DNA from 3 places in the Halobacillus sp. 12SKB genome. Region 3 is predicted to be linked to each of the others. Evidence: a T-box and tRNA genes for the amino acid it is inferred to sense, from the RefSeq annotation. Region 3 holds a T-box; the other regions hold tRNA genes.
What was found. The T-box of region 3 lies ahead of argS (arginine--tRNA ligase). A T-box ahead of a tRNA ligase gene usually reads a tRNA of that ligase, here a tRNA-Arg.

Region 1 (7,570 bases), 790 kb from region 3:
TGACGGATTCGGACAACCATGATAATATATTTATTGTCGGTCACACGGAGGAGTACCCAAGTCCGGCTGAAGGGAGCGGTCTTGAAAACCGCCAGGGGGTTTACGCCCCGCGGGGGTTCGAATCCCTCCTCCTCCGCCATATTATTATCAACAATAGCGCATAAATATTGGAGATTTATAGAACAGAAATCGTTACTTCTAGTAACGATTTTTTATTTTGTTTTATTTATTCTCAATGAAGTGGACACAGCGAAAATCCCTCACCGTTCATCTCCGGTGAGGGATTTTTTTTATCCTTTTTAAGAATCCAATAATACCTCTTCTTTATTTGGGTAAGTCTTTTCAATATGTTGCTCACCCCAGGCACACAGCATGTCTAATGCCCCTTTTAATGTCCATCCGTATTCCGTCAGTTCATATTCCACTTTAGGTGGTACCTGGTTATAAACGATGCGCTTAATGACACCATCCCTTTCCAACTCTCTCAGCTGCTGGGTTAACATTTTTTGTGTGATTCCAGGCATCAACCGCTTCAGTTCACTTGTCCGTCGTTTATTTTCGATCAAATGACAAAGAATGACGACCTTCCACTTACCTCCAATCACTTCAAGAGCGGCTTCAACCGGTATATTATATTTTGGCAAGAGATTTACCTCCTTTAGAGACCCTATGTTTCTTTTTAGCATGTATATCCTTCGATTCACTATACACGAAAGGATCATCAGTTAAAAAGATTTTGCATGAACAGTCTCGCGAGCCCTTGTTCTATACAATTGTTACTTCCAGGTGCCTATAGCACATAGAAGTACGTACTTCTCAAGTGTTCGATCAGCGCTCATAATAAGATTTGTCATCCAGAGGCGCCCTGGATACATGAGTTTCAGATATCATTCTTATTTATATATGAGGAGGAAAATGATGAGTTCACACGCAGAGAATATCAAAGAAAATTCTCTTGATCATAAGTCGAAAAGTTTTTCGTTTGCTTTGTTGGCCCTTGCTATTAGCGCGTTCGGTATAGGAACGACAGAATTCGTACCCGTAGGTTTATTATCAACGATGGCCGATGACCTTTCTATATCGATTACACTTGCTGGTCTATTGATATCCGGTTATGCTGTCGGTGTCGCTGTGGGAGCTCCCGTTTTGACAGCTCTCACAAATAAAATGAGCCGGAAAAGTTTATTGCTGGGTCTCATGGTTGTTTTTATTCTTGGTAATTTAGTGGCTGCTGTTTCGACAAGTTTTACCTTGCTGTTAATTGCGAGGATCATCACTGCTTTTTCTCACGGAATATTCTTTTCTATCGGTTCGACCATTGCTGCAAGTTTAGTCCCTGAGCATAAGCGGGCGAGTGCCATTGCCTTTATGTTTACCGGATTGACTGTTGCAACAGTGACCGGCGTACCTTTAGGAACATTCATTGGACAAACATTCGGTTGGAGGGCAACATTTGCCGGGGTAGCCTTGCTCGGCGTAATCGGTATCATCGCAAGTGCTTTGCTTGTCCCCAAAAACCTGGAAGAAGCACCTCCAGCAAGCTTTCGGGACCAATTAAAAATACTAACAGAAAAAAGAATTCTGCTCTCCTTCGCCATTACAGGATTAGGATATGGTGGAACGTTTGTGGCATTCACGTATCTTGCTCCTTTACTAGAAGAAGTGACAGGTTTCGATCCGAAGTTTGTCAGTGTGATCCTGCTTATATATGGTGTTGCGGTGGCGATCGGAAATACGATTGGCGGTAAAGTTTCAAATAAAAAGCCGATCAAAGCGTTGTTTTGGATGTTTGTGTTGCAGGCGATCGTATTGCTCCTTTTGGCCTTCGTCATTCCATTTAAAGTGTTGAGTTTGGTTGTATTGTTTTTCATGGGATTGTTTGCTTTCATGAACGTACCTGCATTGCAGGTTTTGGTCGTTCAATTAGCTGAGAAATATGTGCCATCTGCTGTCAATGTAGCTTCAGCTTTGAATATCGCCGCATTCAATGTCGGAATTGCTATCGGCTCCTCTGTGGGTGGTGTCATCGTTGATACGATTGGTCTTGTTCATACACCATGGATCGGTGCAGTGATGGTGGCTGGCGCTGTCATCCTAACAAAAATTCTGAGTACGATGGAACGATAATCTATAAAAAGGACTCCTTTATTCAAAGGGGTCCTTTTCTCTTGTTATACTAAAAGGTAGGAAGAGAGGAGGGATGGTATGGGTTATGTTGAGGATTTACGTGCAATTATCGGCCATCGGCCCGTAATATTAGTTGGATCGGTTGTGATCATCATTGATGAAAAGGGACGAATATTGTTGCAGGAACGAACGTCTCCACAAGGTGTATGGGGCCTGCCGGGAGGCTTGATGGAGCTTGGAGAAAGCACGGAACAAGTCGCGAAACGTGAAGCGCTCGAAGAGACTGGATTGGAAGTCGATGACCTGCAATTGTTAAATGTTTACTCGGGGGAGGATCAGTTCAGTAGAGCTCCGAATGGCGATGAGTTTTACGTTGTGACAACAGCTTATTTCACTAGACATTATCGTGGGAACTATGCTTTTGATCCCGAAGAAACCGTGCAGGTGAAATTTTTTGAGTTTCATGACTTTCCTGAGAAAATGATTGGCAGTCATCGGATGATGATAGAGGATTATAGACAAAAAAACTCCTGATGTCGGACCAACGCATCAGGAGCTTCTTCTTTATGATTAGGTCAATAAATGACTGGAGCGCCATTTACGTGATTGTTGGATGAAGTGACCGATTTTTTCCAGGACGGGTTCGATGCTTGTTTTGTCATTCAGTACGTCGTAGTCGGCAATATTGAGGCGCAGGACAGGGCAGGAATTGAAATTATCAATCCAATTGTCATAACGCGTAAACATCTCTTCCCAATATTCTATCGGAGTTTCTTGTTCCATTGGACGTCCCCGTTCTTTGATACGGGAAACGATATCATCAAACGAACCTTCTAGATAAATTAAAAGATCGGGATGAGGGAAATATGGTGTCATCACCATCGCATCAAACAGGTTTCGGTACGTTTCATAATCGGTTGCGGACATCGTCCCTTTTTCGTAGTGCATCTTTGCAAAAATGCCGGTATCTTCATAAATGGAACGGTCCTGTATGAACCCGCCGCCATATTCAAAGATTTTCTTTTGTTCTTTGAAGCGTTCCGCCAAGAAGTAAATCTGTAAATGGAAGCTCCAGCGTTCAAAATCCTGATAGAATTTGTCGAGATAAGGATTGGTATCGACTTTTTCAAACGAGGTACGAAAGTTGAGGGCATCAGCGAGAGCATTGGTCATCGTTGACTTGCCGACACCGACCGTACCTGCAATCGTTATGACGCTGTCATGTGGAATTCCATAGCGTTCACGTGCATTCATTTGATAACTTCTCCTTTATTTAAATGCTGCTTTACTTGATCAACAATATAATTTAAATCGTCTTGATGTTTTACGAAGTCTATATGATCCCCGTTTAAACGGATCACAGGAATCTCTGGGTGAGTGGCTTCAAAATGTCTCATGAAGTCTTCGTAGTCTTGAGAGAGTTGTTCAAGATAAGAAGGTTGAATATTTGCCTCTACATCACGATTACGCATGCGGATGCGTTCGAGCAGAGTATCTAAACTCGCATGTAAATAGACGACCATATTCGGTTTAGGCATATCGTGTGTCAATATATCAAAAATCTGCGCATACTTGTCAAATTGGTCTTCTCTCAACGTGCGTCGTGCGAAAATCATATTCTTCGATATATGATAATCGGCGACCACGGGCTTCCCCGACTGCAAATATTTCCGGTCGATGTCTTCGAGCTGCTTGAAACGATTACACAAGAAGAACATCTCCGTTTGGAAGCTCCATTCTTCAATATTGTCGTAAAACTTGCCTAAAAACGGGTTCTCCTCAACGATTTCCTTCAGTAAATGAAAATCAAACTGGGAGGCGAGCTTTTTAGACAGAGACGTTTTCCCAACCCCAATGGGCCCTTCAACGGATATGAAAGGTAAATCTCCCATCTCTTTTCCTCCTTCAAACTCAATTCAAAACGTGAGTGCACATCACTCACCTACAAAATACGATACTTTTAGACAGACAAATAGTATTTTATCATATACATACGTCTGAAGTAACATCCGAGCGATATTTTTAAGGTGCAATTGCTTTTCAATCTTTGGTTTGTTTTGTATAATATTACTCGTACGTTCATACGCCCCCGTAGCTCAGGGGATAGAGCATCGGTTTCCTAAACCGTGTGCCGCAGGTTCGAATCCTGCCGGGGGCGCTGGCTGAAGCTATTTGAAGCTTCAGCTTTTTTTATGCTTTCCTTATGAAGTTAATCTTCCTCCGGCTCCACGTGGTGAGCCATAATACTGCACTGAATCCGAGACAGAGAATCACAACCACCCACATGAGGGCTTCTTCCATTCGACCTGATTCGACAGCAAAATAGATAGCGAGTGGAATGGTGTCTGTTTCACCAGGGATATAGCCTGCGATCATTAATGTAGCCCCGAACTCACCGAGGGAACGAGCGAAAGTCATGACTAAGCCGGCCAGTAATCCTGGCCAAGCTAACGGAAGTGATATGGTGAAGAACACCTTTATTTTCGAAGCTCCCATTGTTAAAGCTGCGTTCTCCAGGTTTTGATCATAATTTTCAAAAGCGGCCGAAGCACTTTGATACATAAGAGGGAATGCAACGACAGCAGACGCAATGACTGCCCCGGTCCAGGAAAAAACCACCTGAAGACCGAACCAGTCCATGAGCCATTGTCCGATCCACCCATTCTTACCAAATAAATAAAGGAGACCAAATCCAATTACTGTCGGAGGAAGGACGAGAGGGAGTAAAAGCAGCGATTCTAAGATACTTTTCCCGGGAAATAATTTTCTGGAAATGAGTCGTGCGCTAATGATTCCGATAATAAATACGATGAAAGTAGCGATTCCCGCTACTTTCAAAGACAAAAGAAGAGGTTCGAAGTTCATTGTTCTATCTTTCCACCTCTCATAGGATTGAATCCATAAGCTTTGTAAATTTCTGTCGCCTGGTCACTGGTTAAAAAAGCAAGAAACTGCTTTCCTTGTTCCTTAGTCCGGCTTTTTGAAATAACGATTCCCGGATATATGATCGAATCATGGAGGGTAGGGTCTATTTGTGTAAGAGTGGTTACCTGATCGGAAATCATGGCATCACTGGCATAGACAAAACCATAGTCCACCTGACCGGATTCGACATAAGTAAGGACTTGTCTTACATCGCTTCCGAATACCACCTTCTCCTCTAAACTCTCCCAAAGGTGAATCTTTTCCAACGCTTGTTTCGTATAAGTACCAGCAGGCACACTTTCTGGATTGCCGACGGCCAGTTTTTCGTTTTCTGTAAGTTTTAGTTCCTGGATCGTATTCAAACGATGCTTGGAATCGTCACTGATAAGGACGATTCGGTTGGTGGTAAACTCTATGTACGTATCTTTTTTCACAAGGTTTTGCTCCTTGAGAAGCTCGATCCAACGAGAGTCGGCAGACAAGAATACGTCTACAGGAGCTCCTTGTTCAATCTGTCTTGCCAATTTACCTGAACCTCCGTATATGGTCTCAATTTCTATTTTGTATTGTTCCTCAAAAAGAGGAGTCAGTTCTTCCATCACATCTTTCAAACTGGCAGCCGCCGCAATTCTTACGCTCGTCTCATCTGAATCCGATGAAGAAGCACAGCTGCATAAAAACAGTAAAATCATTGAACACGAGATCCATGTTAACTTTCGCATGTTTATTCCCCTTTTGTTACCATTGGCTCTATTCTTAAGATACGTCATATGTAGAAAGAATGCGATAAAAAGGTCACGAAGAAAGGAGTGCTCATATATGAAATTACAGGTTCTTTCAGCACTTATTCTTGCTTTCCTGCTCACACAACTCCCGGTCGTAGGAAAATATTTCGCTATATTAAACACAATGGTCCATGAGAGTGGTCATTCCCTGATGGCGCTGATTACAGGGGGAGAAGTAAGGAGAATTTCCCTGCTTCCCAATACATCCGGTTTTGCTTTGACCGGCCATACTTCATGGATCGGGCAAGTGTTAACAAGCATGGCCGGCTATGTTTTTGCTTCTTTTTTCGCTTTTGTCTTCTTTTTTCTCATCAGCCGCGGGCAGTATAAATGGATGATTTATATTTTAATGGCGTTCCTTGCCATCAATCTTCTTTTCTGGGTGAGGAATGTGTATGGTCTATTTTGGATCCTCACCTTCGGAGCCGGGTTTGTATGGCTGTTAAGAACTGGTCATGAACAAACGGTCCAATACGTCTTATTGTTCCTCGCTTCGCTCGTCCTTGTTGAGTCTGTGACCAGTGCTTTTGAGGTGATGTGGATCAGCTTTGTATCTCCAGGACAAGCCGGGGACGCAGCAAACTTGGCAAAAGCGACAAAATTCATTCCCGCCCCTTTGTGGGGATTGTCCTTTTTCATACAAGCCTTATACTTTGCCCTGCTTTCCGTTAAGCGTGTCTTTCCTTTCTGAAATTGTGAATGAAAAGAAGAAAAAAGATTAAATTCCGCACATGCCCTGCCTTCTTCAGCCCTCCTGAATAAGGTAGTAAAGTAAGTAAGAGAGGGGGGAATGGAATGAGCGGAGGATACGGTGGCGGTTTCGCGCTATTGGTTGTTTTGTTCATCCTTTTGATCATCATCGGTGCATCTTATATGGGTGGCCGTGGATACGGTTATGGATACTAATAAATAAACAGAGCGGGAATCTTTTCCCGCTGTTACATAAAATTAAACGTTTCTTGAAGTTTGGAAAAGGGTATCAGGGGACTAGAATAATTGGACGGAGGAGTCGTTTATGGATTTAAAAGAACACTTAGTAGCGCATGGGTATGATCACATTGATATTCTTCTTATTGATGAAGAGGGCGACCAAACAACCGTTGCCGACATTTCCCTTCCAAAGGTGACGGACTTAGAGTACAAGCTTTATCTCAAACCTGAAACAATCTCTTATCATTTTAAGGAAGAGGATCCTTATTTCGAGGCTGAGCAGCACGCAGAGTCCGGCGATGGCAAGAAAATTAAAGGTTTCATCCTCGAATGGTAAAGTCCTGTCCCTACAGGGCTTTTTTTAATGCCTAAAATAACACTTAATAATTGCAGATCAGCTCCCGATTGTGGAAGACTCGGTTACGAGATGTATCGGGATTCGTTGCCGTGTTGGGCGTTAGGGGTGGTGGGGAAGCTACTCGCTTTCCTGTGGGGGAGTGGCGAGCTTCCTCGGACTACGTCCTGCGGGATCTCGCCGATCTCCTTTCTCCCGCGGGAGTCTCGCAGCTTCCCAACCACCCCATTCGATATAGGGGAGACCCGAATCCCTTCTCACAACAGAATAGTCTTCCACTGTCCTTGTGGTGTGCGCAGGACTCTCTCTTTATAAAGCGTTAGGAATCCAAATATCTGACACGTGTGCTTAAAACTACTCATCTCCATCAGTTGAAAATGAGTTGATTCCAGAAGTGGTTTCGAGATACTCACATGGCAAAGGGGCGGAGGGAAACGGTGAGACTCCT
Region 2 (7,570 bases), 1.7 Mb from region 3:
CTTTCTCCATCAGGAAACCAGCAACGGCTGGGATATGCTCCGCAACACCCGCTGTAGAAGCATGGGCACGGTGAGCAGCACCGAATGCATCATTTACATAGAGGTCAGCCATGTCTGCAAAAGCCTTGGCCAATTCCGCATCATTCTTCTCTTCACCAGGATGGAAGCGCACGTTTTCAATCAGAAGAACATCACCATTTTTCATTTGAGAAATGGCTTTGTCTACTTCAGCCCCGTGTACTTCATCCGTTTTTGTAACGGTTTGTCCAAGAACATCGCTCAGACGATTGGCTACAGGATCAAGACGAAGGTCTTCGACAACTTCCCCTTTAGGGCGTCCAAGGTGACTGGCAAGAATGACTTTCGCACCGTTTCCAGTCAGGTGCTTGATTGTAGGGAGGGCAGCTTTGATTCGAGTGTCGTCTGTGACTTCTCCCTCACTCATCGGTACGTTGAAGTCCACACGGCAAAAGACCGTTTTTCCTTGCACTTCAACATCGCGGATTGTTTTCTTATTCATAGAATGACAACCTCCTTGGTTTGTGGTCAGGTTCAACGCCTGCCCTTATGTACGTTTCCACAGTTTCATTGTGCAGAAACGCCGATAAGCAGGATGCGAAAAAACATGGATAAAGGAGGAGGACCTGAGACCTCCTCCTTTCCAGCTTTTTCATAGTATTTTCTAAAACGGCTCAGATATTACAAGCCTTGGTTTTTAAGGTATACAGCCAAGTCTACACAACGGTTGGAGTAACCAGTTTCGTTGTCATACCAAGAAACAATTTTAACCATGTTGTTTTCAAGGATTAGTGTAGAAAGACCATCAATGATAGAAGAGTGAGTGTTGCCATTGTAGTCCGTGGAAACAAGTGGCTCGTCACTGTAGCCAAGGATTCCTTTAAGGTTACCTTCAGCTTCTGCGCGAAGAGCTTCGTTCACTTCTTCAGCTGTTACGTCTTTATCAAGTTCAGCAACCAAGTCTACGATGGAAACGTTGGATGTTGGTACACGCATCGCCATACCGCTAAGCTTGCCATCAAGGTGTGGAAGAACTTTTGCAACGGCTTGTGCAGCACCAGTTGTTGTTGGGATGATGTTCTCAGCAGCTGCACGAGCACGACGGTAATCTTTGTGTGGAAGATCAAGGATCTGCTGGTCGTTCGTGTAAGAGTGAACAGTTGTCATCATACCGCGCTTAAGACCGAATTTCTCGTCAAGAACTTTTGCGTATGGAGCAAGGCAGTTCGTTGTGCAAGAAGCGTTAGAGATGACGTGGTGAGAATCTTTGTCATACTGATCTTCGTTTACACCCATAACGACTGTAAGGTCTTCCTGCTTCGCTGGAGCAGAGATAACGACTTTCTTAGCACCTGCATCCAAGTGTTTCTTCGCATCGTCACGCTGAGTGAAGCGACCTGTAGATTCGATCACGATATCTACACCAAGATCTCCCCAACCAAGTTGAGCTGGATCTTTTTCAGAAAGTACTTTGACTTCTTTTCCGCCGACAATCAGGTTGTCACCGTTTGTTGTCACTTCTTGCTCAAGCTTACCGTGTACAGTATCGTACTGAAGCAAGTGTGCAAGCATGTTTGCATCTGTCAAGTCGTTAACCGCTACTACCTCTACTTCATTGTTGTTCAAAGCAGCACGGAAAACATTACGTCCAATACGTCCAAATCCGTTAATACCAATTCTTACTGTCATGCAAAATTCCTCCTTAGGATGATTGAAATCATATTTATTTAAAGGGATAAATCCCTTATTAACTCTTGGGCTGCCCCTTCATCAGTGATCAGGACATTACTCTGGCCCGGTTGGAAATAAGATGAGATGGCTTGTGCTTTCGAACGCCCCCCGGCAACAGCAATGACATGTTTCGCACGCTTTAGATCTTCTAACTGAAGACCGACCGTACGAACTTTGTGAACGATCTGACCCTCTACGTTGAAATAGTAACCAAAAGCTTCGCCTACTGCGTTATGCTGTTTGATTAATTCCAACTGCTCAGGGGAAGTCTTTCTTCGTTCTGCCATCGTAAGCGCATCGCCTACTCCGTGGATGACGATTTCAGCGTTCCGGATGATATCCAGCACTTCTTTTATCGAAGGCTCTTCTTTTATCGTCTGATAGGATTCCTCACTGAGGGGATCGGGTACATATAAAAGACGATAGTCACCCCTTGCTTTTTTCGCCATTTCCGCACAGATTGTGTTGGCCTGGTTTTCAACTCTTTCACCTAAGCCTCCACGTGCAGGTACGTATAAGCACTGATCAGCTCCAGACAGCGGCGTCATCACTTGCGCGACGGATGCCATCGTTGTTCCGCCTGTAATGGCTATCACCTGGTCAGGCGACATATGTTCTTTCAAATACTGGACACATGCTTTTCCCATCTCTTGTTTTACCCAATTAAGCTCATCACTATCACCAGGAACAACAACGACATGGTCTAAATTTAATTTATCCTTTAATTGTTGTTCTAAAACCTTAATCCCAGAGACCTCTTTAATAAACTCAGCTAACTGCTCAAGAATGTTCTGCCCTTCATAACTTAAGTGCATGCCTCTTGAGGTAATCTCTACAGCTCCTTGTTTATTCAGAAAGTCCACTTCGCTTCGGACCGTACGTTCAGCCAGCTCAACGCTTTCAGCTAACGCTCTTCGGCCTACAGGCTGCATGATCTGGATGTAATACAACAGCTGATAACGGCGCTGTATAACGTCCAGGACATCCGGGAATAATTTTTTTTGTAAGTCGATGAACGCTCTCATGGAAAAAGCTCCTTCTTTGAAATGGTACCAACCGGGATGTATTACGTCCCAGCTAGTCATATTATGTCCCGCTCGGAGCAAAAAAATATCCTATTTCAACTTTATATTAACAGTGGGGTTGTCCACGTGCAAGCGAAAACCCATACGTTTTTCATTGTAAACGCTTCATTAGTTCTATGTAATCAATTTCACGATAATCCAACTCTTCCGCACCGATCTTTAACACCGGTACCTCAAGCAAATACTTCTCTAATAGTTCTGGATCTTTCTCAATATCCACCATGACTACTTTGACATCGAACAGTGATAATAGGCCTTTGATTTCTTCACATAATCCACAGTTTTCTTTTACATATAATACGACTTCAGACATGCACAAGCCCTCCTGAACTTTTCACCTTCATCATACCAAAGGATACACTCCAATATCCATCCTCCTCCAGAGCTTCTCACACAAAAAAAGACACGCTTCAGGAAGCATGTCCTTTTTTATCATAAAAACCATTATCGATTTTCAACTTACGCTTATCCAAGAAATGAGCTAATTCTTCACCTACATAATTTTCAGGTGTTCGCTTCAATGACTTATAGTTGAAGGATAACTTTTGCTGTTCCTGCATATCGAACAAGTGAATCCGCCTGTCTTCAGAAACCTCTTCGGTCGACAACATTTTGTAACGGATTAGGTTTGTCATAAATACCCCTCTTCTAAATAAAGCGAAAAGTCTGACTTTATTTATTCAATCATAACACACAAATAAGGCAAAAAGAACCTACATGACGATAATAAAACCAAATAAACGTTCGTATAATTCCTGTGTGATATCTGTTTAATTAATATTTAAATAACACTCTTGTAACCACCATAAATCACAAAGGATTAGTATATTAATATAATGATATTTTTGTAAAAAAAAGGCCTTCCTTACATTCAAGGAAGGTCTTTTTATTCAGCGCGCCCGAGAGGATTCGAACCCCCGACTGACGTAGAACCGGAATCTACCGCTCTATCCAACTGAGCTACGGGCGCAAAAGCGACATGCATTTAATATTATAAGGAGAATCACCAAAAAACGCAACCCATTTTTATGATCTTCCAGAAAAGCTCCCTTGTGAAGGATCTGTTTCGAAGATTTTATAAGAGCTTAGGGGCTACGGGAAAAGGTTCGCTTTCCATGGGGCGGGTGGGAAGCTGTGAGAATCCCGCGGGAGAAGGAGATAGCAACATCCCGCAGGACGTAGCCCGTGGAAGTTCGACCCTCCCCCACAGGAAAGTGTTCAAATGCGGAATCGCCTTGGTAGACACGAGTGTCTGGGCGATGGAGCTAGACGTGTAGATTCCCAACCACCCCAGGCGCTCAATTCAGTAACAAACCCCAAAACATCTCATAAAAATGTCCCCCTTGCCATGTAGCTTAATTATAGGTTTGGACGTTTATATAGGTAAATTTAGGGTATGATGGTAGAAGGAATTGGAACACATCACATAGAACGAATAAGAATAACCTTTTTTCATACTCAAAAGGCATAACAAACCTTGCTGAAATAAAGGATAAAAGGTCGATTGTTTTTGTTTGACCTTTATTGACCTTATAGGTATGATGAATGTATTCCATCATTATTAATTTGATGTTAAGGAGGAATTTCAAATGAATTTAGTCCCTACAGTTATTGAACAAACAAACCGCGGAGAACGTGCTTATGATATTTACTCCCGCTTACTTAAAGACCGGATCATCATGCTGGGAAGCCCGATCGATGATAACATCTCAAACTCTGTTGTTGCGCAGTTGCTTTTCCTTGCGGCTGACGACCCGGAAAAAGACATTTCCCTATACATCAACTCCCCTGGTGGTTCAATCACGGCAGGTATGGCGATTTATGATACGATGCAGTTCATCAAGCCGAACGTATCCACAATCTGCACAGGTATGGCTGCATCTATGGGTGCATTCCTGCTGAACGCCGGTGAACCAGGTAAACGTTATGCACTACCAAACAGTGAAGTTATGATTCACCAACCACTTGGAGGCACACAAGGTCAGGCTTCAGATATCGAAATTCACGCGAAGCGTATCATTAAGATGCGCGAGAAGCTGAACAAGATCCTTGCTGAGCGTACTGGACAACCAATGGAAGTCATCGAACGCGACACGGATCGTGATAACTTCATGTCTGCCCACGAAGCTGTTGACTACGGCTTGATTGATAAAGTAATGGAGAAAAACGAACAATAAAGACACAAAATCCGCTGTGATTACACAGCGGATTTTTTTGTGAAATATGAAAACGTTCCCTCATTGGAGAACGTTCATTTTTTCACATAAACATCTATTACTCATTTTTCACAAAGTCGGTAAGAACCTGAACTGCTTCTTCCTCATCAGAGCCATCTGCAATCAATTTGATTTCTTCATCGGTCCCGACAGCAAGGCTCATTAACCCCATAATGCTTTTGGCATTTACACGTTTCTCACCTTTTTCAATAAAAACATCTGCGGTGAACTTGTTCGCCTCTTGTACGAATTGTGCTGCTGGCCTTGCCTGTAAACCTGTTTCGAGCTCAATCGTTATCGTCCTTTCAATCACCTGTCATTCTCCTCTCATTCTATATTTCAACTTCTTTGTAAGCGGATTCAATACTTAGAAAAAAGAACGCTCTCTTGTAGAAAGCGTTTATAATTGTATTTCATTATAGCATGAATTTGTTAAGGAAACATTAGTTTCTTGTGTTTTCTGTGACTTCACCTTTTCTAACTTTTTCGGCAAACTCGTCGATTTTACGCAGGCGGTGGTTGATTCCTGATTTACTGATCGATCCACCAGAAACATACTCACCAAGCTCTTTTAAAGAAACTTCCTGGTGCTGCAGCCTTAAAGATGCAATCTCCTGCAATTTATCCGGCAGGGCCTCTAAACCTACTGTCCGTTTAATGAATTTTATGTTCTCTACTTGACGGAAAGCGGCACCGATCGTCTTATTCAAATTCGCAGTCTCACAATTGACGAGACGATTGACGGAGTTCCTCATATCGCGGACGATCCTCACATCTTCAAACTTGAAAAGCGCCTGGTGTGCTCCTATATTACTAATGAGCTCCGTGATTTTATCCGCTTCTTTCAAGTAGGTAATGTATCCTTTTTTCCGACTGAGTGTCCTTGCGTGCAACCCGAAACTATTCATAAGCTTACACAACGCCTCGTTGTGTTCCTCATCAGAAGAATGAATTTCAAGATGATAGGAAGAAGTTTCCGGGTTATTGACTGAACCACCCGCAAGAAATGCTCCTCGTAAATAAGCCCTTTTACAACATGTATCGTTCAAATACTTTTGAGGGATGTCTGGATTAATGGATAGAGGACCTTTCAGGATTTCAAGATCTTCAAGGACGACTTTCGCTTTCTCCGTCATCCTGACAATATAAACATTGTTCTTTTTTAACCTCATTTTTTTCCGGACAAGGAGTTCAACCGGGTAGGGATAAAGCTTTTTGATTAACGTGTAGATCCTTCTCGCAATCGCTGCATTCTCTGTTTGTACATCCAGAATATATTCACGGTTGGAAAGGGAAAAGGTGCCGTTCATGCGAACAAGGGCAGCTAGCTCCGATTCCATACAGCAAGTATCTGCTTCTACATTGGTTAATTCTTTTTTGATCTCTGATGCAAATGACATGATGTACACCCCCTTCTACCTACCACGCAACACCTAAAGCATGGAGTGCAGTAACTTTGCTAATTTATCTGTGTCATGACGTAGCATAGGCTTGCTATGGTCGATGATATCTTCTTCTATGACTTTCAATCCCATGGACTTAATTCTTTCAATATCATAAACAACGGGCTCGGCATTTTCTTCCGCATATGCAGCCCTTACCCCTTGATCAATCGGTTGATTATGCACAATCACTGACTGTAACACATCTTCTCCGATATGATCAAATAATGCCTGTATATGATCAGCAGCCGTGTAACCAGAAGTTTCCCCCTGCTGCGTCATCACGTTGCATATATAAGTGACCATCGCTTTCGTTTCTTTCAATGCCTGACCGATTTCAGGAATAATGATATTCGGTAATATACTTGTATAAAGACTTCCAGGTGAGATGACAATCAAATCTGCGGATTTGATTGCTTCTACGGCTTCCGGCAAAGGCTGAACCGGTGTAGGGCTTACGTACACCCTTTTTATTTTCTTGTTCTGCTTAGGAATACTAGACTCACCGGTCACAACCGTCCCATCCTCCATTTCTGCATGGAGGTTCATTGAATGATTGGCAATCGGATAAATATGACCACGCACGTTCAGGACTCTGGAGATTTCTTTGATCCCTTTATAAAAATCTCCCGTCATGGATGCCATCGCAGCTAGCAGGAGATTTCCCATGGAATGACCGGACAGGCCGTTACCCGCTGCAAACCGGTGTTGAAAAAGCTCAAGGAGCATAGGTTCAGCATCCGATAAGGCAGCGACAACATTCCTGATATCCCCTGGAGCGGGAATGGCCATCTCATTACGTAAGCGGCCGGAGCTCCCACCGTCATCAGCCACTGTAACAATGGCTGACAGGTCGATCGGTAAATTTTTCAACCCGCGCAAAAGCACAGGCATTCCGGTCCCGCCACCTACAACGACGACACGCGGCTTGGTCTTATGATCCATCCGTTACAAACCCTTTCTTTTATCAATGTCTCTGTGAGTGACATGGGTCACGAAGTCGGTAGAGAAATATTCCGATAAGTGCTCAGCAAGTGCTACAGAGCGATGTTGACCGCCTGTACAGCCGACAGCAACA
Region 3 (7,570 bases):
TAACATTTTCGCGTCGATGGGTTTCGTTTATTTACTGCCTACAAGTAGTCCTTCAAGTTCTTTGCTTAATTCTTTCGAACGACTGGCTGCTCCTTTAATCGCTTCAGAAATGGCGTAACCTCCACCAGCTTCATTAAGAGCGTTAAGGCCTGCTGCTGTCGTACCGTTCGGAGATGTCACATTTTCACGTAGTTCTGTCGGGCTTTCATCGCGTTCCAGCATCATTTTTGCTGCTCCAAGCAATGTTTGAGCTCCAATTTCGCGAAGAGTTTCACGATCCATGCCTTCTGCACGACCCGTTTCTTCAATGTGTTCCATCAAATAATAGAAGTAAGCTGGTCCGCTTCCCGCTATTCCTGTAAAGACGTCCATTTTATCTTCTTCAATGACGAAAACTTCGCCAATGGATTTCAGTAGTTCCTTTGCGACAAGTACATTGTCCATGTCTGCAAAACGGCCTGGCGTAATCGCTGTCGCAGATTCGCGAAGCATACTTGAGGTATTCGGCATCACACGGATGACTTGCTGACCTTCATTCAATCGTTCTTCCATATAAGATGTTGAGATTCCCGCAAGTACAGAAACAAGTACTTGGTTAGCTGTCAATTTATCTTTTAAATCGGCAAGTACAGCATCAATATCTTTTGGCTTCATTGCCAAAATGAACTGATCGACTTCTGCAAAGTTCAATTCATCTTTTAATACCGTGCGTACGCCGTATTTATAATTGATTTCATTTAAACGTTCTTGATTACTTCTATTGGTCACGATGATGTTCTCAGCTGGAATATTACCGGATTCCACCATGCCTGAAATCATCGCTTCAGCCATAGAGCCTGCACCTAGAAAAGCAATCGTTTGTTTAATCATTTGGGTTAATCTCTCCCGTTCGCATTTTTTGTTCGCTTTATTTAAGACGTTTTTCATCATAACATTGGGCAAATCTTATTCAAGGGGTTTTAGGCAAGTCGGGTCTATATACGCCAATTAGTTAGTGTAAACGGTTTCATGGAGAGGTATTTCCAATTCATCGCTTCTCATCGCAAATAATCTCGTCTCAGACATGTATTTGCGGGTTGAATTTTCAAGAAAAGCCGGAGAAAGCAAAATTGAGGGAATTATCAGACTTTATTTTTACCGTAAGAACATATAAAAAAACCATCTGTTGAGGATTTCAACAGATGGTCATTTTTCATTAATGAAATGATTCAGTTTTGCCAGTTGCTGGTTTAACTCCCCGATCGGAACAAAGCGGGCTTTTCGGAATAGTTCTTTCCCTTCAGAATAGATCAAAACGGCAGGTACCGTCATGACTGAAAACTCTCCCGCCACTTGTGGAATTTTATCAGCGTCCACATGTCTGGACACAATTTCAGGATAGTCGTTCAACAAGTTTTCCACTTGCGGAAGCAAACCATGACAAACCGAACATCCGGGCCTGGATACATAAACAATCGAAAGCGGATGTTCATGAACAAATCCCTGTAGTTCTTCAATGGTGTTTACGGATTCCACTTTTCTCACCTCTGTTCCATTATATCAAGGAATAGATCAAAATGCCTGCACGGAGACTTAATTCAAACGATCAGGGTGAACGTGTTGGTGTTGCTTCGTTTCTACTTCCTTAAATAAATCTTCAGCAGGAGGTTTCGCTGTCGGGATTTGTGCAGCCTGATTTGGATTTAACATCTGTTTTAACGATAGAATTTGTTGGTATATGTCATCCATGTCCTGCTTTGTCGCTGGTCTTTTGTGTTCTTTATACTCGAATCCGACCTGCCCGTTTGGTTCAAGGGTCGCCGACTTAAGATCAGCAATGGACGTAATGTTGCCCTGCCTTAACTTCATCTCTAACTGGTCGACAGTAAAACGTAGTTTCTTCATATTCTTTTCATTTAACTGTCCATTTTCAATTATGGAAACAGACCTGCCTGTGAGGAAACGTTCCATAAAATCGAATTTCACCTGGCTGAATTCCATAACCATCAATGTAAGGACAAGCACTCCCCCTACACCGAACGTCACCCATATATTCTTCCCCGCCACAGGTTGGATCAGTAAAGAACCGATCGCAATCATGATGACCGTTTGTGATAACGTCATCTGTGATATGGATTTCCGACCGGCAATACGAAGAATGATTGTCCCCACAATGATAATGAGAACCGCTTTCCAAATCCAATCCATCATCAATCACCTCTATATCGTATGTTCACCTAAATAAACCAAGATATTCGCAAGGAAAGGATTGCAAAAGGAAATGCTTTCCGCTATAATTTTTTCAAATATAAAATTCCAGGAAAAAGAGAGTAGCTACCAGAAACAGATCAGCGACTCAGGGGTGGTGGAAGCCTGGGCAGGATTTCAGTAGTGAAACGGACTTTTGAGAAGCTTTCCTGAATCATGGAGTAGGGAAAAAGCCGGGGACGCCCCCGTTAACAACGTCGAGTGGCTGTACGACAGCTATAAGAGTGGTACCGCGAGCACAAACCTCGTCTCTTTTTTAGAGGCGGGGTTTTTTATTTTTATGGAGGTGTGGTTTATGGAAAAACAAATCCTTGCCCTGCAAATCGCTCATATCCTGGGGGAGGAGTATCCACGGGATTGGGTGCAGCAACAGATTGAAACACCTAAACAGTCCAGCCACGGCGACCTGGCTTTTCCTTGTTTCCCGCTGGCAAAGACGTTGAAAAAAAGCCCGCATCTGATTGCCGAAGAAGTTTCCAATCAATTGAAACATCCGGTATTCAATGAAGTGCAGACAGTAGGCGGCTACATTAACATTTTTCTTGATCAGGGGTTTGTAGCTGAACACACGTTGAACCAATTTTACCAGGACCCAGCAGCCTATGGGGGGCACGAATTTGGAAAAGGAAAGACTGTCGTCCTTGATATGTCAGCTCCGAATATTGCCAAACCTTTCTCCATGGGCCATTTAAGATCAACGGTCATTGGTAATGCCCTATCCAACCTTGCTCAAAAATGTGGGTATGAAACGGTGAAGATCAATTACATCGGAGACTACGGGACACAGTTCGGAAAACTATTAGCCGCTTATCTCAAATGGGGAAAAGAAGAAAATCTCAAACACAACCCAATTCAAGAATTGACCCGAGTGTATGTAAAGTTCCACCATGCTTCAAAAGAAGACTCCTCCTTTATTGACGAAGGAAGAGAATGGTTCAAGAAATTGGAGAATTACGATGAAGAGGCGGTTGCCTTGTGGAAATGGTTCAAAGCCGTTTCACTGAAAGAGTTTGAGAAAATTTATAATCTTTTAGGCATCACTTTCGACTTGACCCGAGGCGAAGCTTACTACAATGACAAAATGGATACGACCATCGACATGTTGCAGGAAAAAGGGATGTTGGAAGAATCGGAAGGTGCTCAAGTCGTCCGCCTTGATGAGGAAGGATTACCTCCCTGCCTTATTCGAAAAAGTAATGGAACGACCATCTATGCCACGAGAGATTTGACAGCTGCGATTGATCGGAAGCAAACGTATGATTTTGATGAAGCACTTTATGTGGTCGGCCACGAACAAACCCTTCATTTTCAACAGATCAAGCATGTGTTGAAAAAAGCAGATTTTGCCTGGGCGGATCAATTAAAACATATCTCTTTTGGAATGATGCTTCAAGACGGAAAGAAAATGTCTACACGTCAGGGGAAGACCGTTTTACTGGAACAAGCGCTGCAGGAGGCCATTTCCCAAGCTGCGAATAATATTAAAGAAAAGAACCCTGAATTGAAGGACGCGGAAAAGGTCGCGGAACAAGTCGGGGTAGGTGCTGTCATCTTTCACGACCTTAAACACGATCGTCGCAATGATGTGGAATTTTCTTTGGAGGATATGCTTACCTTCGAAGGTCATACAGCTCCATATCTGCAATACACGTATGCGCGTACTGTCTCTTTACTAGAAAAAGGGAACTTTGATCCTAATCATCCTGTAACAGACGTCCACACAGATTCCGCTTGGCCATTAATTAAAACCATTCGCCTTTTCCCGGAGGTGATTGAGAAAGCATACAAAGAATATGACCCATCCAAGCTTGCTAGACACCTCTTAGATGTCGCAGGTCACTTCAACAGTTTTTACGCCCATACAAAAGTGATTGGAAGTGAAGAGGAACAAGGGCTCCTCTCATTGATTTATGCCGTTAACTACCAATTAAGAAATGGTTTGTCCCTTCTCGGGATTCAGGCACCTGAAAATATGTAGCATAGAGAACTTTAGCACTTCCACCTTTCTTCTATTATAATAATAGTAACAAAAGGGAGAGGAGCGCATCCTATGTACCCGATTTATTACGGACTTGCGATCATTGCCTCGGTAGCTGCCTTGATAGGCACGATCGTTATAGCTAAACATGTAAACAAACCTGAGAACACATCGTCACCCGAAGACGACGCCAAGCAGTTGAAAAACGCCGGGAGTGATACAGGAAGCATTCCGTTACTGACGACCATTTACGCCATCACATTTGTCATAACCGCCATTCTCATGTGGATCTTTATTTTTTAACACATGTAAGGAGAAAAGGTGCACCTTTTCTCCTTTTTTGTTTTCACGATGAAGACTTCACAATAATATCCGCCTGTCTTTCAGGCTCGACCATTGCTATGTAGTAATCTTCCGCTTTCCAGTACCGTTCTTTGAATTTATCGATATTCTTTCTCGTTCCCTCACTTTCTCTTAATAACCTTTCTTCTCTTGGACACTGGACATAAACCACAAAATCAAAAAAGCTTCGCCACTCTTCCCTTTGTAAAAATACACCTTCTACAATAACCAACCTACTCTCTTTTACCAGTGCTTTAAAATAAGTCTTCCTTTAACGCTTTGACATCCCATTGCAGAAAATAATATTCGTACCATTGTTCATACCCGGTATTGTATCTCTTCTCTCTTCCCACAACGTAATCATCGATATGATACGTAACGACTGGAAAAGACGATTTCTGGAGTTCCTTTTCTATTTTCTCTGTGAGTGTCGTTTTTCCTGAACGACTCAAACCATCGATTCCTAATACAAATCTTTTCCCTGCATCTAATGAAGGGATTCTTCGAAGGATCTCTCCCACCATCCTCTCCCCCTCCTTTCGTTAGTGTTTATTAACGTATATGGCACGTTTCTTGAAGACTCAGTTTCGAGACTTTTATTGAGTGGGTGGGGCTGCGGGGAATAGCTCGCTTTCCGCGGGAGCGCGGTGAGCCTCCTCGGACTTCGTCCTGTGGGGTCTCACCCTGCACTTTTTTCCCGCAGGAGTCTCGCCATTCCCCTCCGCCCCTTTACCATGGTAGATTCTCGAAACCACTACTTGGAAGATCACCTTGTATGGTTATGGGAAGTGAATCATATAAACTCTACTCAATGGACATTTAGAAAACGTAAATGCTTGATACAAAGCACTTTATGCCTGCCTATGTGGGGGAAATTGGAACTTCACTTATAAGTTTAGGGGTTCTATAATCCACCTTCCATAATCATAAGAGCTGATCTTTTAGTGTTGGTTTCGAGAATCCTTTCCATGGCAAAGGGGCGGAGGGAAACGGTGAGACTCCTATGGGACGTGTGGGACAGGTGAGACCCCGGAAGGCGTAGCCTGAGGAGGCTCACCGCCCGCCCCATGGAAAGCGAATCTTTTCCCGGAGCCCCTAGAACCACATAATCGTCACGAAACTGAGTCTTCAAGAAAAGGGAGCTTTTCTTGAAGTCTTCGTTTCGGAACTTCTATGTAATATTCCTTCTCGTTTCACCATGCAGATTCCCTTTTTCAATGAAAATGCACATAAATTTTTCAACACTGACACATACTCTCGATAAATTCATGTTATCTTTCGAGTAGGTCTATGAATATCTTAATAACAGAATGGTCACTAGCTCATTTGACGTACAATCCCTTTCTTTTGAAAAATTTAAGGAGTTGGCTACTGTGAACCAATCCCATATGTTTCAGAACCTCACCCATAAAAAGATGAAGTTTGAAGAAGTGTTTTCCCATATACTAACGTTCATGAAAAGTGATCCGATCGGGGATTACAAACTCATGATGGGAACCGATTCCCAAGTTCATCCCTCCCACACTCTGTTCATTACCGGCATCGTCATCCAACGAGTTGGTAAAGGGGCCTGGGCCTGTTTCCGCAAAGAAGTGGTCCACAGAGAAATGACTACCCTGCATGAACGTATTTCCTACGAAACTTCGTTAACAGAACAAGTGGCTTCCTTATTTACGGAAGAAAAAAAGAATGATCTCATCGAAGTTGTTCTCCCCTATATCTATAAAGGGGCAACATTTACGATTGAAGGACACATTGATATCGGGAGTGGAGACCGAAACAGGACAAGAGTCTATGTAAATGAAATGATGGCCAGAATCGAGTCTCTCGGGATGGAAGCGAAGATTAAACCGGATTCCATTGTCGCAAGCAGTTACGCCAATCGATATACAAAGTAGCGGGCGGTGATTGTTGATGTATCAAAAGGCCATAACATCTTGTGTGTTAGGAATGATGTCCATCTTTCTTCCTTTTATCGGCATTATCCTTGGATGGATCGGTCTCTCTTTTGCGAATAAAGCTCTCGTTGAACTCTCCACAGACGCCCCAGGATACCGGTTCGCCTTAGGTGGGAAGATATGCAGCGTTGTTGGTCTTTGCCTGCAATCCTGCATCCTTATATTTATCCTTGCCGCCTATTTCTTTTTCATGAACCTGAATCTTTTTATGTAAAATAAAAAAGCGTCCTCTAACAACTAAAGAGGACGCTTTATTCTTACGCATTTATTTTTTTCAATTCTCCTAGTACGTCAGATGGTTCGGCTCGATCTTTGTAGTCCGCCTTCGTATAGTCATACACAATCGTACCATCTGTATCAATAATATAAGTTGCGGAGACAGGCAGGGTCCATGTCTCATCGCCATTATGTTTATCCACGTGCAGCCCTTTATCTTTGTACACATCTACAAGATAATCTGGTAATTGGTACACCAAATTGTATTGATTGGCCACTTCATTTCCAACGTCGCTCAGTACGTGATAGTTGAGTTCATTTTTCTCCTGGGTGGTCAATGACTGATCGGGAGTTTGAGGGCTGACTGCAATTAATTCAGCTCCTTGTCCATGAATCTCATCTAAAATCTGCTGATAGGCTCTCAGTTCCATGTTGCAGTAAGGGCACCAGCCTCCGCGGTAAAAAGTAAGGACGACCGGACCACTTTTCAATTGTTCATACAGTTCGACCGTTTTCCCCTTCGCATCAGGCAAATTAAAGTTTGGCGCTTTCTCTCCTGTAGACAAACCGTCTCCTTCATCCGAAGATTCAAGTTCATCAATCGCCTTCTTCATTTTCCCCTGGATTTCATCAGGAGTTGCTTTCTTGAATTTTTCAATGTAATCATTATAATGCTTTCTCATTTCTGTCTTCATGAAAAAACTCCTTTTTCAGTGGATTCACTTTTCATTATATAGAGTTTCGACACTCGAAGAAACTGATTTGCTTTCTCTCGTCATCCATAAAGCAAGCCCGACAGCTAAGAGTCCTGCTGTTAATTTCCCCAGCA

Region 1: it has a tRNA-Arg gene. The T-box ahead of argS (arginine--tRNA ligase) is inferred to sense a tRNA for this amino acid. The anticodon was not compared.
Region 2: it has a tRNA-Arg gene. The T-box ahead of argS (arginine--tRNA ligase) is inferred to sense a tRNA for this amino acid. The anticodon was not compared.

What each region holds. Positions count from the first base shown of each region.
Region 1 covers NZ_JBRFWR010000001.1:1,044,569-1,052,138, reverse strand. Annotated here, with positions in the region: tRNA gene ACQ4XT_RS05305 (tRNA-Ser) at 47-139, shown strand; gene ACQ4XT_RS05300 (winged helix-turn-helix transcriptional regulator) at 300-644, opposite strand; gene ACQ4XT_RS05295 (MFS transporter) at 919-2,127, shown strand; gene ACQ4XT_RS05290 (NUDIX hydrolase) at 2,206-2,661, shown strand; gene ACQ4XT_RS05285 (deoxynucleoside kinase) at 2,698-3,381, opposite strand; gene ACQ4XT_RS05280 (deoxynucleoside kinase) at 3,378-4,019, opposite strand; tRNA gene ACQ4XT_RS05275 (tRNA-Arg) at 4,213-4,285, shown strand; gene modB (molybdate ABC transporter permease subunit) at 4,318-4,992, opposite strand; gene modA (molybdate ABC transporter substrate-binding protein) at 4,989-5,774, opposite strand; gene ACQ4XT_RS05260 (M50 family metallopeptidase) at 5,872-6,528, shown strand; gene ACQ4XT_RS05255 (YjcZ family sporulation protein) at 6,633-6,743, shown strand; gene ACQ4XT_RS05250 (hypothetical protein) at 6,853-7,104, shown strand.
Region 2 covers NZ_JBRFWR010000001.1:1,999,927-2,007,496, reverse strand. Annotated here, with positions in the region: gene ACQ4XT_RS09615 (phosphoglycerate kinase) at 1-520, opposite strand, end outside; gene gap (type I glyceraldehyde-3-phosphate dehydrogenase) at 700-1,707, opposite strand; gene ACQ4XT_RS09605 (sugar-binding transcriptional regulator) at 1,746-2,774, opposite strand; gene ACQ4XT_RS09600 (glutaredoxin family protein) at 2,926-3,147, opposite strand; gene ACQ4XT_RS09595 (ubiquinone biosynthesis protein COQ4) at 3,245-3,469, opposite strand; tRNA gene ACQ4XT_RS09590 (tRNA-Arg) at 3,729-3,804, opposite strand; gene clpP (ATP-dependent Clp endopeptidase proteolytic subunit ClpP) at 4,424-5,011, shown strand; gene ACQ4XT_RS09580 (HPr family phosphocarrier protein) at 5,109-5,363, opposite strand; gene whiA (DNA-binding protein WhiA) at 5,494-6,450, opposite strand; gene mgfK (gluconeogenesis morphogenetic factor MgfK) at 6,484-7,437, opposite strand; gene rapZ (RNase adapter RapZ) at 7,441-7,570, opposite strand, start outside.
Region 3 covers NZ_JBRFWR010000001.1:251,419-258,988, forward strand. Annotated here, with positions in the region: gene proC (pyrroline-5-carboxylate reductase) at 28-870, opposite strand; gene ACQ4XT_RS01305 (thioredoxin family protein) at 1,186-1,515, opposite strand; gene ACQ4XT_RS01310 (DUF421 domain-containing protein) at 1,573-2,193, opposite strand; T-box leader at 2,289-2,503, shown strand; gene argS (arginine--tRNA ligase) at 2,543-4,225, shown strand; gene ACQ4XT_RS01320 (hypothetical protein) at 4,298-4,528, shown strand; partial or broken gene ACQ4XT_RS01325 (AAA family ATPase) at 4,572-5,091, opposite strand; gene ACQ4XT_RS01330 (ribonuclease H-like YkuK family protein) at 5,956-6,465, shown strand; gene ACQ4XT_RS01335 (hypothetical protein) at 6,632-6,790, opposite strand; gene ACQ4XT_RS01340 (peroxiredoxin-like family protein) at 6,783-7,436, opposite strand; gene eutH (ethanolamine utilization protein EutH) at 7,461-7,570, opposite strand, start outside.